Regions from separate parts of the Arthrobacter sp. T572 genome, predicted to be linked through region 1. Evidence: predicted binding sites of a transcription regulator. Region 1 holds the regulator's gene; each other region holds the start of a gene.

Region 1 (3,271 bases):
ACTTGGCGAGCTGCCTTAGCAGGTCTTCCTGCGCCGCATCCAGCTTGCTGGGCGTCTCAACATGGAGGTGCACTTTGAGGTCGCCGCGGCCATACCCACGCAGGTGTGTCACACCGAGACCACGCAGGGTGATGATTTCACCGGATTGGGTTCCGGACTTGACGTCGATTTCCTGCGGGCCGTCAAAGGTTTCAAGGTTCAATTCGGTGCCGAGCGCGGCTGCAGTCATCGGCACGCTCAACGTTGCGTGGAGGTCGTCGCCTTCCCTGACGTACGTGGGATCGTTGTTGACCCGGATCTCCACGTACAGGTCGCCGGCCGGACCACCCGCAGGACCGGCCTCGCCCTGGCCGGAGAGCTGGATACGGGTTCCTGTGGCTACACCGGCGGGGACCTTGATGGTGAGCGAACGGCGGCTGCGGATACGTCCCTGGCCGCTGCACTCGTTGCACGGATCCTTGATGATGGTGCCGAAGCCCTCACAGGAACCGCAGGGTGCCGTGGTCATCACCTGGCCGAGGATGGACCGGACCGCGCGCTGCACCTGGCCGCTTCCGCCACAGATGTCGCACCGCTCCGGATGCGTGCCCGGGCGGCAGCAACTGCCGTCACAGGTGGGGCATACGACGGCGGTATCTACTTCAAGCTTCTTATTGACACCGAAGACGGCATCCTTGAGGTCGATCCTGACGCTGATGAGGGCGTCCTGTCCGCGGCGTACACGGGAAGCCGGGCCTGCGTGGCCACCTGCGCCACCGCCGAAGAAAGTATCGAAGATGTCCTGGAACGCGAAACCCTGGCCGGAGTAGCCGCCACCGAACCCGTTGTCGGTACCGTTCTCGTTGCCGGTTGCATCGTAGACCCGCCGCTTCTGGGGGTCGGACAGGACTTCGTAAGCATGGGTCACTGCTTTGAACTGTTCCGCGACGTCCTCGCCCGGGTTGACGTCCGGGTGAAGCTTTCGTGCCAACTTTCGGTACGCCTTTTTGATCTCTTCTCCGGTCGCTTCCGGGGAGACTCCCAAAACGTCATAGTGGCTGCTCAAAGTCGGTATCTCTTCCTTGTTGTACTGCAGTTCTTTACCCCGGGGCTGCTTCAGCCACCGAGAATTCGTGACAGGTATCTGGCCACGGCGCGTACCGCGGCCATGGTGGTGGGATAGTCCATCCTGGTGGGACCAAGGATTCCGACTTTGGCTCCCGAGCCGTAGCCGGTAGCCACCACCGATGCTTCCGCCAGCCCGTCGTAGGGGTTCTCGCGCCCGATGCTGACCGTTACACCCCGTGGGTCGTCGCCCATATCCGACAACAACCGGAGCATGACCACTTGTTCCTCAAGGGCTTCAAGAACCGGGCCGATGCTGAGGGGAAAGTCGACGTTGGAGCGGGCCAGGTTGGCAGTTCCGGCCAGCAGAATCCGCTCCTCCCTGCTGGTATCGCTCAAAGTTTCGAGTCCGTGGGCAAGTCTCTGCGCCAGGCCCCGGAGCTCGGGACGGCACAGCGCGACCACCGAGGGAAGAACCTGGGGCAGGAGGGACAACTGCGTGCCGGCAATGCTGCCAAGGAACTTGGAGCGCAGAGCCATCAGGGCGTCGTTGGAGACCTCAGATCCGGTCTCGATGACTTTCTGGCCCACGCTGCCGGTGTCGGCGATGAGGACTGCCAGTACCTGGGTTGGGCCCAGGAGGACGAATTCCACGTGGCGTACCAGGGCTTGCTTGGAGTGGGGATACTGCACCACGGCCACCTGGTTGGTCAGCTGGGACAGCAGCCGTACGGTCCGCTCCAGGATGTCATCAAGATCATCCGGTCCTTCAAGCAGGGAATGGATGGCGCGCCGTTCCGCAGCAGACAGAGGCTTGACCTGTGAGATCCGGTCCACGAACAGGCGATAGCCCTTGTCCGTGGGAATGCGCCCCGCACTCGTGTGCGGCGCTGCGATGAGGCCTTCCTCTTCCAGGACCGCCATGTCGTTCCTGATGGTGGCACTGGACACGCCAAGATGGTGCCTTTCCACCAACGCCTTTGACCCCACGGGCTCCCGGGAGTGTACGTAGTCCTCAACGATGGCACGGAGCACTTCAAGCTTGCGTGGCTCACTCATTGCAACACCTCCTGACGACTTTCCCCGGTCCCGCCGACCACTGATCGCGGGACAGACGGCTCACACCGTTTTTAGCACTCAACATGCCCAAGTGCTAATAGTCTAGTATGCGCCCCGGCGTTGTTAGCATGGAAACCGCCCGCCGGGATGTCGGGCGCGGGCCGCGCACCCTTGCCGTCCTGCTAATCCCGCCCAGCTACGAGAGGCAGGCCCTTGGCCTTTGACACGTGGGGTCCCACCGATCTCTCCGCCCCGGCCAAAACCGGGCTCCCTGAAGTCGCCGTCCAGCGGGGCATGGTCCTGGAGGACGTGCAGTCCGGCTGGGTGGGAGAAGTTACGCGCGTGGAGAAATCCGGCGGAATGCATATCGTGTCGCTGGAGGACCGCCGGGGCAAGACCAAATCCTTTCAGCTCGGTTATGGCTTCCTTCTGGAAGGCCAAGCCATCCGGCTCATGCCGCCCGCGGCGAAAGCGCCCGCCTCGCCGGCAGGTGGCCGTACAGCATCCGGCTCGGTGCGGGTGGAGGGCCAGCGGGCCCAGGTAGCCAAGGCGAGCCGCATCTGGGTTGAGGGCAAGCACGATGCCGAACTCGTGGAAAAAGTCTGGGGTGACGACTTGCGGGCCGAGGGGATCGTGGTGGAACCACTGCACGGCGTGGATGACCTCAAGGCCGCGATTGCCGCCTTCAAGCCTGGTCCCGGGCGTCGGCTTGGCATCCTGGTGGACCACCTTGTGGCCGGCTCCAAGGAATCCCGGATCGCTGCGGAGGCGATGACGTTTCCCGGCGCCACGGGAAACGTACTGATTGTCGGACACCCTTATGTGGACGTATGGCAGGCGATCAGGCCCAAAGTCCTCGGCATCGAGCAGTGGCCCTCAGTTCCCAGGGGCATGGACTGGAAAACGGGAATCCTGAAGGCTTTTGGGTGGCCGCACACCACCGCCGAGGACATCGGCCTGGGCTGGCAGCGGCTCCTGGGGGCGGTACGTACCTACGCCGATCTCGAGGCCTCGCTGTTGGGGCGGGTGGAAGAAGTCATCGACTTCCTCACGGCCCCTTAGCGGAAATTCCCGGCGCGGGTCACGGCACCGTGGTCCCGGAACCCGGCCGGGACACAGTATTCTGGGACAGCAAGACCGCAGCACCTCGAAGCAAAGGGAACACACC
Region 2 (3,271 bases), 1.3 Mb from region 1:
TCTGGAGTGCAGAGCGGGTCACCTTGACGGGGTCGTTGACGCCTGCGGCCAGCAGGTCCTCGTAGGCACCCGTTGCAGCGTTCAGGCCGTGGCCGGAAGGCAGTCCACGAACCTTGTCAGCAACAACGCCCGGCTCGAGGCCGGCGTTGAAAGCGATCTGCTTGAGCGGAGCGTCGATGGCAACCTTGACGATGTTGGCACCGGTAGCTTCGTCGTTTTCGAGGCTCAGGTTGGCAAATGCCTTGGCACCGGCCTGGATGAGGGCAACGCCACCACCGGCAACAATGCCTTCCTCGACTGCAGCCTTGGCGTTGCGGACTGCGTCCTCAATGCGGTGCTTGCGTTCCTTGAGCTCAACTTCGGTTGCGGCACCGGCCTTGATGACTGCAACGCCACCGGCCAGCTTGGCCAGGCGCTCCTGCAGCTTCTCGCGGTCGTAGTCGGAATCGGAGTTCTCGATCTCGGCGCGGATCTGGGCAACACGGCCCGCGATCTGGTCGGCGTCGCCTGCACCCTCAACAATGGTGGTCTCGTCCTTGGTGACAACAACCTTGCGGGCGGTACCGAGGAGTTCCAGACCGGCATTCTCCAGCTTGAGGCCAACTTCTTCGGAGATGACCTGGCCGCCGGTGAGGATGGCGATATCGGCGAGCTGGGCCTTGCGGCGGTCACCGAAGCCCGGAGCCTTGACGGCCACGGACTTGAAGGTGCCACGGATCTTGTTGACGATCAGGGTGGCAAGAGCCTCGCCCTCGATGTCTTCGGCGATGATCAGCAGCGGCTTGTTGGACTGCATGACCTTCTCCAGGACTGCAACGAGTTCCTTCACGTTGGAGATCTTGGAGTTGACGATCAGGATGTACGGGTCTTCGAGGACCGTTTCCTGGCGCTCTGCGTCGGTGACGAAGTAAGCGGAGATGTAGCCCTTGTCGAAGCGCATGCCTTCGGTGAGCTCGAGTTCCAGCCCGAAGGTGTTGGATTCCTCGACCGTGATGACGCCTTCCTTGCCCACCTTGTCCAGGGCTTCGGCGATCAGGCTGCCGATTTCCGGGTCGCCGGCGGAGATGGAAGCCGTGGCTGCGATCTCTTCCTTGGTCTCGATTTCCTTGGCGGAGGCCAGGAGTTCGCTGATGACGGCGTCAACAGCCTTCTCGATGCCGCGCTTGAGGGACAGCGGGTCGGCGCCGGCTGCAACGTTGCGCAGGCCTTCCTTGACCAGTGCCTGGGCGAGGACGGTTGCGGTGGTGGTACCGTCGCCAGCGACGTCGTCCGTCTTCTTGGCAACTTCCTTGACCAGTTCCGCACCGATCTTCTCGTAAGGATCGTCCAGCTCGATCTCCTTGGCGATGGAAACGCCATCGTTGGTGATCGTGGGGGCGCCCCACTTCTTTTCGAGGACGACGTTGCGTCCACGCGGGCCGAGGGTAACCTTGACGGCGTCAGCAAGGGTGTTCAGACCCCGCTCGAGGCCGCGGCGTGCCTCTTCATCAAATGCAATGATCTTGGCCATAACGGCGGTAGTCCTTTCGGGACAGTCGTTAAGAAGGTACCTGTCGGATGGGATGCCCGCGACGGACGGTCCTTTGCTTACGGCCTCTGTATGCCCCGCGCGCCGGACCTCATCCCACCAAGGTGTTTCTTGGTCCTCCCCCGCACCAACTGGAGGGAGCGCCGGCCGAAGCCGGTACACCGTTAGCAGTCAGTACCAAGGAGTGCTAAATCAATAATTAGCACTCGACCGTGGAGAGTGCAAGCAGGGGCGCCATCCAGAGCCGCAAAATTCCGTGTATTCAGCCAAGAGCGGAGGCGCGGTACTGTCAGGCGACGCGGACACTTTCTGCTTGGGGGCCCTTTTGTCCTTCTCCGAGCTCGAACTCCACCCGCTGGCCTTCCTCGAGGGCCCGGTAGCCTTCCATCTGGATAGCGGACCAATGTACAAAGACGTCGTCCCCGGAATCATCAACAGTGATGAAGCCGTACCCTTTTTCGGCGTTGAACCATTTCACGGTTCCCAAAGCCATGATGCCCACACTTTCACAGTAGCCAAGACCGGCGGCCGGGATCTCCGGACCGGAATCAATCCACTGTAACCACAGTCACTGTCGTGGCGCTGCGCTGCCGGCCGGGGGCTGCTGTTTTGTTATTGAGGCTTAACCGGAACGATGGGCAGCAAGTGCTACTGGTAGCCCGGGCCTACAACAACCACCAGGGGCTGCTGGACGTCCGGGGACTCCACCACGTTAGTGATTCCCAGGAGCGTGGCCAACGCGTCAGCATTGGCCTTTTGCCCGGGAGCGTTGTAGAAGATCACTGATGCCTGCTGCGGAATGCCGCCCCAGTTGCCCACCGTGCCAAGTGCCCAACCGTCACCTTGCACCAAACCGGCCACGCGGCCGGCAAGGCCGGCCGTGGAGGTGCCGTTGTACACAGCAACGGCCGTGGTCTTGTCCAGGGGCGCACCGGACGGGGTCGCGGAGGGAGTGTCGGACGGTGTTTCGTTGGGCGTGGGTTCTCCGGAAGCCACGGGAGCACTGCCAGACTCAGTCGGCGAAGCGGAAGGTGCGGCAGAAGTTTCCTGGGGTGCCGGCGTCGAAACGCTGGACGAAGCGCCGGGTGCCACCAGTCCCAGGCGCGGAAGGATGAGGAACGCAACCAGGCCGAGCACCAAGGCCACGGCGCCGACGGTCAGGATCGGCCAGAGCGAAGGGCGGGACGTTTCCTGGGATTCGCGGTGCACGCCTTGCCGGGTGCTGTTTTGCGGAACCCGGTCGAATTCATCCTTGGCAAATTTGGTCATGGTGAAGCGTTGTCCTTGCTGGTTGCTGCTGACGGTCAGCCTGGCGGTTTACGCGTCGGACCCCAAACGGCGCGCTGTCCGCGCGCGTTGGCGGGACGTACGTAGTCTACGCAGTCTCTTGACCAGCATGGGATCGTGGGCCAGCGCTTCCTCGGTATCGATCAGCGCATTAAGGATCTGGTAGTAATGGGTGGCGGACAGGTCGAACAGCTCCCTGACCGCTTGTTCCTTGGCCCCGGCGTACTTCCACCACTGGCGCTCCAAGGCCAGCATCTGCTGGTCCCGCTCACTGAGGGGCGAATCGCTGCGGACGCCCACCGATAGGTCATCAAGAGCAAAACCGGTGGTCTGCTGCGCCATTGGTTCCTGTGCTGGTTCTGCCATGGCACACTCCTTGGACGCTGGTTGGCGAAAATGTCTCACCCCCATGTTACGGGTGAATAACAACGGTGTCATTCACAGCCCCCGGGCACA
Region 3 (3,271 bases), 630 kb from region 1:
AGAACGGCTCCGGGCGCGGGGAGCCCGCGTGTGGCACCTCTACGATGGCGTGCTGGACATTGCTGCCGCTGCAGACCCTGTCCATACCATTGGCCGGGAAGGCGCTGAGGTCCCCACTCCAGTGGCCATCGAATCCGACGGCACCGAACGGTATCGGCGGATGAGTGTCCGCGAACGCAGCAGGTTGCGTCCCCAGCTCCTGGAGCGCATGGGCTGGCGCTACATGTCCCTCTGGACCATTGAGGTCTTCACCGATCCGTCGTCCTGCGCGGACCGTATCGGCTCGTACCTTGGCCTTGAGAACCATGTGGCGCACCCGGGAGCGTCCAGCCACACTGGCTTCCTGGACATGGACGTTGAACAATTGGGCGTGGACGGCAGTTCGGCTTATGGCCGCAGTGCCGCTCCCACCCGCGGTCAGCAGGCTGCGGAGGACGTGTCGACGCCCCGGCCCGGCATCGGGGAAGACAGGAAAGAACCAAGCATGACCAATCAGGAAACCGGCGGCGAGGACGTAGCCCGGGCGGAACATGCCCAGGGTGACGGGCCTGCAGGGGAGCCGACGCACTGGGACAGTGAACCGGCGGAGCAGGCGGCGGATGCAGCAGCCGAGGTGGAGACCGGATCCGGAGCAGCTGAAGAGGCTATACCCGAAAAGTCGGCACGGGCATCCTCCGGGGGCATCCTTCCAAACAAGGCTTCCGAAGACGATCCCCGGCGCTGGAACGACGACGAAGGCTACGATCACGACCAGTGGCTGAAGGAGCAGAAGCCCCCTCATTGGGGCTGACCCTTCCCGGGAACGCCGCCCTTCATGACGGGTTCACCAGCACAAAGAAAAGCTTGCCTTGCGTAGACGCGCCGGCAAGCTTTTCTGCTTGCACCGGGTCCGCGGCGACAACAACCAAACCCTCGGTTTCGCTGGTCCCAAGCCACTGCCCGGACGTGCCTCCTTGGGCGGAAGTCCAGAGCACCGGGACGGACGCTGCCAGTATGCGGTTGTCCCTGGATTCGTCATACGATCCCGCAGCGGTGAGGACAACGTTGACCAGTTGGCCGGGGGAGAGCAGTTGGATGGATGAAGGATCCGCCATGCGGAGCGGTACGGCGGCCGTTCCCGGGGGCGCTCCTGTCAGGAGGCCGGGGCCCAGAAGGTTTGCTTCGGTGGGCAGTTGGCCCTTGGACAAGGGTGATGCCAGCTGGCGTCCGGCCACGGATGCGGGGTCCCGGAGCGTTCCGTCCAGGGCGAGGTCGGGCGGGACGCCGACAGAAGTGAAGTCTGCTTCCGTGAGGGTGGCTCCTGCCGGGAGGTCGCGGGCCGCTGCCAGAATGCTGACGCGCTGTTCCGATGCCGGGGTGAGCTGCTGGACGGCGATCCCGGTGGCCAGGCAGAGCAGCAGTGCAACAGTGAGGCGGCGGTTCCTTGCAACCAGGGATCCAAGTCTGAGCCGGCGGGCAGGGTTGCGACTGGTGTACCGGGAAGGCCGGGGGGAAGTAACGGAGGCTCCGCCGACGTACGGTGTTGGACGACGGACTATCAGGGATCCGGATGTTTTTGGTGGCATACAGCCACGTTAAACACCGGAACCGGCCGCTAAACAGCGGCCGGTTGCCTTATGTGGATAATGCGGTCAGCTTGCCGCTGCGGCGGGTGCCGGGGTGGCGGCAGGCGCCGGAGCAGCGGCCGGTGCTGCAGCTGATGGAGCGGCAGAGACCGTACTTCCCTTGGAGTCGCGTGAGTCGGTGCGGTAGAAGCCTGAACCCTTGAAGACAACGCCTACGCTGTTGAACTTCTTGCGCAGCGAGCCCTGGCATTCCGGGCACTCCGTCAGGGAGCTGTCAGAAAAGGACTGGACGATGTCGAACGCGTGGTCGCAGTCTTTGCAGGCGTACGCATATGTGGGCACTGAATTCCTCCTTCAGAACAAAGTACAGGTCCTGATGGATGCTCTGCGGAAAAACCCGCATTAGCAGTCACAGGGCCTGAGTGCCAATTCTAGCATCTGAAGGGGCGCAACCCGCCATGGAATGTGCAGGACCTCACACACCGCCGCCCAAGGCGCCCAAGGTGTGTATGCCGGACGGTGTCAGTGCTTCCGGGACCGGCTGGTCGAATTCTTCGGCGGGGATTGCACCGGAAGGCAACAGATCGTCGTCGTACACCACCGCAATGGTGGGCGGACGCCCGCCCGAAGCGTCGAATTCCTGCAGGAGGCGGTCGTAGTAGCCGCCACCCTGTCCAATGCGGTTTCCGTCCCTGTCCACCGCGGTGGCCGGCATGAAGATGCCGGCCACGCCCGCTGCCACGCTGCTGTCCAGGCGCTCGCCTTCGGGTTCGTCGATCGGTGCGAAGTCGGACCGCACGAAGGCGGTGTCCGGAGTCCAGTAGACCCAGCTCAGCCGCCGTCCCGCCTCGCAGACGGGCAGCAGCACCCGGTGGCCGGAGTCGTACAGGGAAGCAATGAGCGGCAGCGTTGGTGGCTCGTGGGCCACCCCGACATAGATGGCAAAAGAAGCCTCCGTGCCGTTGGACCTCTTCTCCGCCCACGCCATGCCATGCCGGGCTATCGAAGCGCCGGCGGCGGCCATCTGTTCCGGTGTGAGCGTGCGCCGGTGAAGCCGGCGGCTTCGACGGATGTCTTCCTTCGTTGCCATCTCAATCCCGTCCGGGCCCCGGTCAACGCAGCAACATCGGCGCTGATGGGGTCCCTGCATTTTGTTCGACCCGCTCGGCGGGGGGTTTACCCGTTGGTGTGCTCCTTCCGTTACATTAGTCCGGTGACTCTCGATAACAATGCTGTCCGTAAGGCCGTCATCCCTGCAGCGGGTCTTGGTACCAGGTTCCTGCCCGCAACAAAGGCGATGCCCAAGGAAATGCTGCCCGTGGTTGACAAGCCCGCCATCCAGTACGTCGTCGAGGAAGCGGTCAAGGTTGGCCTGCACGACGTCCTGATGATCACCGGTCGCAGCAAGCGCGCGCTGGAGGACCACTTCGACCGCGTGCCCGCGCTGGAAGCCACCCTCGCGGAGAAGGGGGATACGTCCAAGCTGGAGGCCATCCAGAAGGCAACCAACCTCGGCGATATCCACTACGTCCGCCAGGGCGACCCCAACGGCCTTGGCCACGCGGTGCTGCGTGCCAAGCAGCATGTGGGACGTGAACCGTTTGCGGTCCTGCTGGGTGACGACCTGATCGACCCCAAGGACGATCTGCTCAGCGACATGATCGCCGTCCAGCAGAAGACCGGCGGATCCGTAGTGGCCCTCATCG

The links. Region 1 encodes HrcA, which represses chaperone genes, less so after heat shock. Its sites were predicted from a motif close to TTNGCACTCGNNNNNNNCGAGTGCNAA; they were not measured.
Region 2: a site for HrcA is predicted at 1,728-1,754, ahead of groL (chaperonin GroEL). Genes of this name have one in related genera too.
Region 3: a site for HrcA is predicted at 1,968-1,994, ahead of ACUYMZ_RS14685 (FmdB family zinc ribbon protein). Genes of this name have one in related genera too.

The regions. Positions count from the first base shown of each region.
Region 1 is NZ_JBRAZQ010000002.1:2,279,756-2,283,026, forward strand. It holds gene dnaJ (molecular chaperone DnaJ) at 1-1,045, opposite strand, end outside; gene hrcA (heat-inducible transcriptional repressor HrcA) at 1,096-2,103, opposite strand; gene ACUYMZ_RS11725 (DUF3097 domain-containing protein) at 2,317-3,165, shown strand.
Region 2 is NZ_JBRAZQ010000002.1:958,845-962,115, reverse strand. It holds gene groL (chaperonin GroEL) at 1-1,510, opposite strand, end outside; gene ACUYMZ_RS05705 (cold-shock protein) at 1,818-2,021, opposite strand; gene ACUYMZ_RS05700 (LytR C-terminal domain-containing protein) at 2,177-2,797, opposite strand; gene ACUYMZ_RS05695 (DUF3263 domain-containing protein) at 2,846-3,181, opposite strand.
Region 3 is NZ_JBRAZQ010000002.1:2,908,941-2,912,211, reverse strand. It holds gene ACUYMZ_RS14695 (AAA family ATPase) at 1-790, shown strand, start outside; gene cpaB (Flp pilus assembly protein CpaB) at 813-1,565, opposite strand; gene ACUYMZ_RS14685 (FmdB family zinc ribbon protein) at 1,632-1,907, opposite strand; gene ACUYMZ_RS14680 (5-formyltetrahydrofolate cyclo-ligase) at 2,041-2,655, opposite strand; gene galU (UTP--glucose-1-phosphate uridylyltransferase GalU) at 2,779-3,271, shown strand, end outside.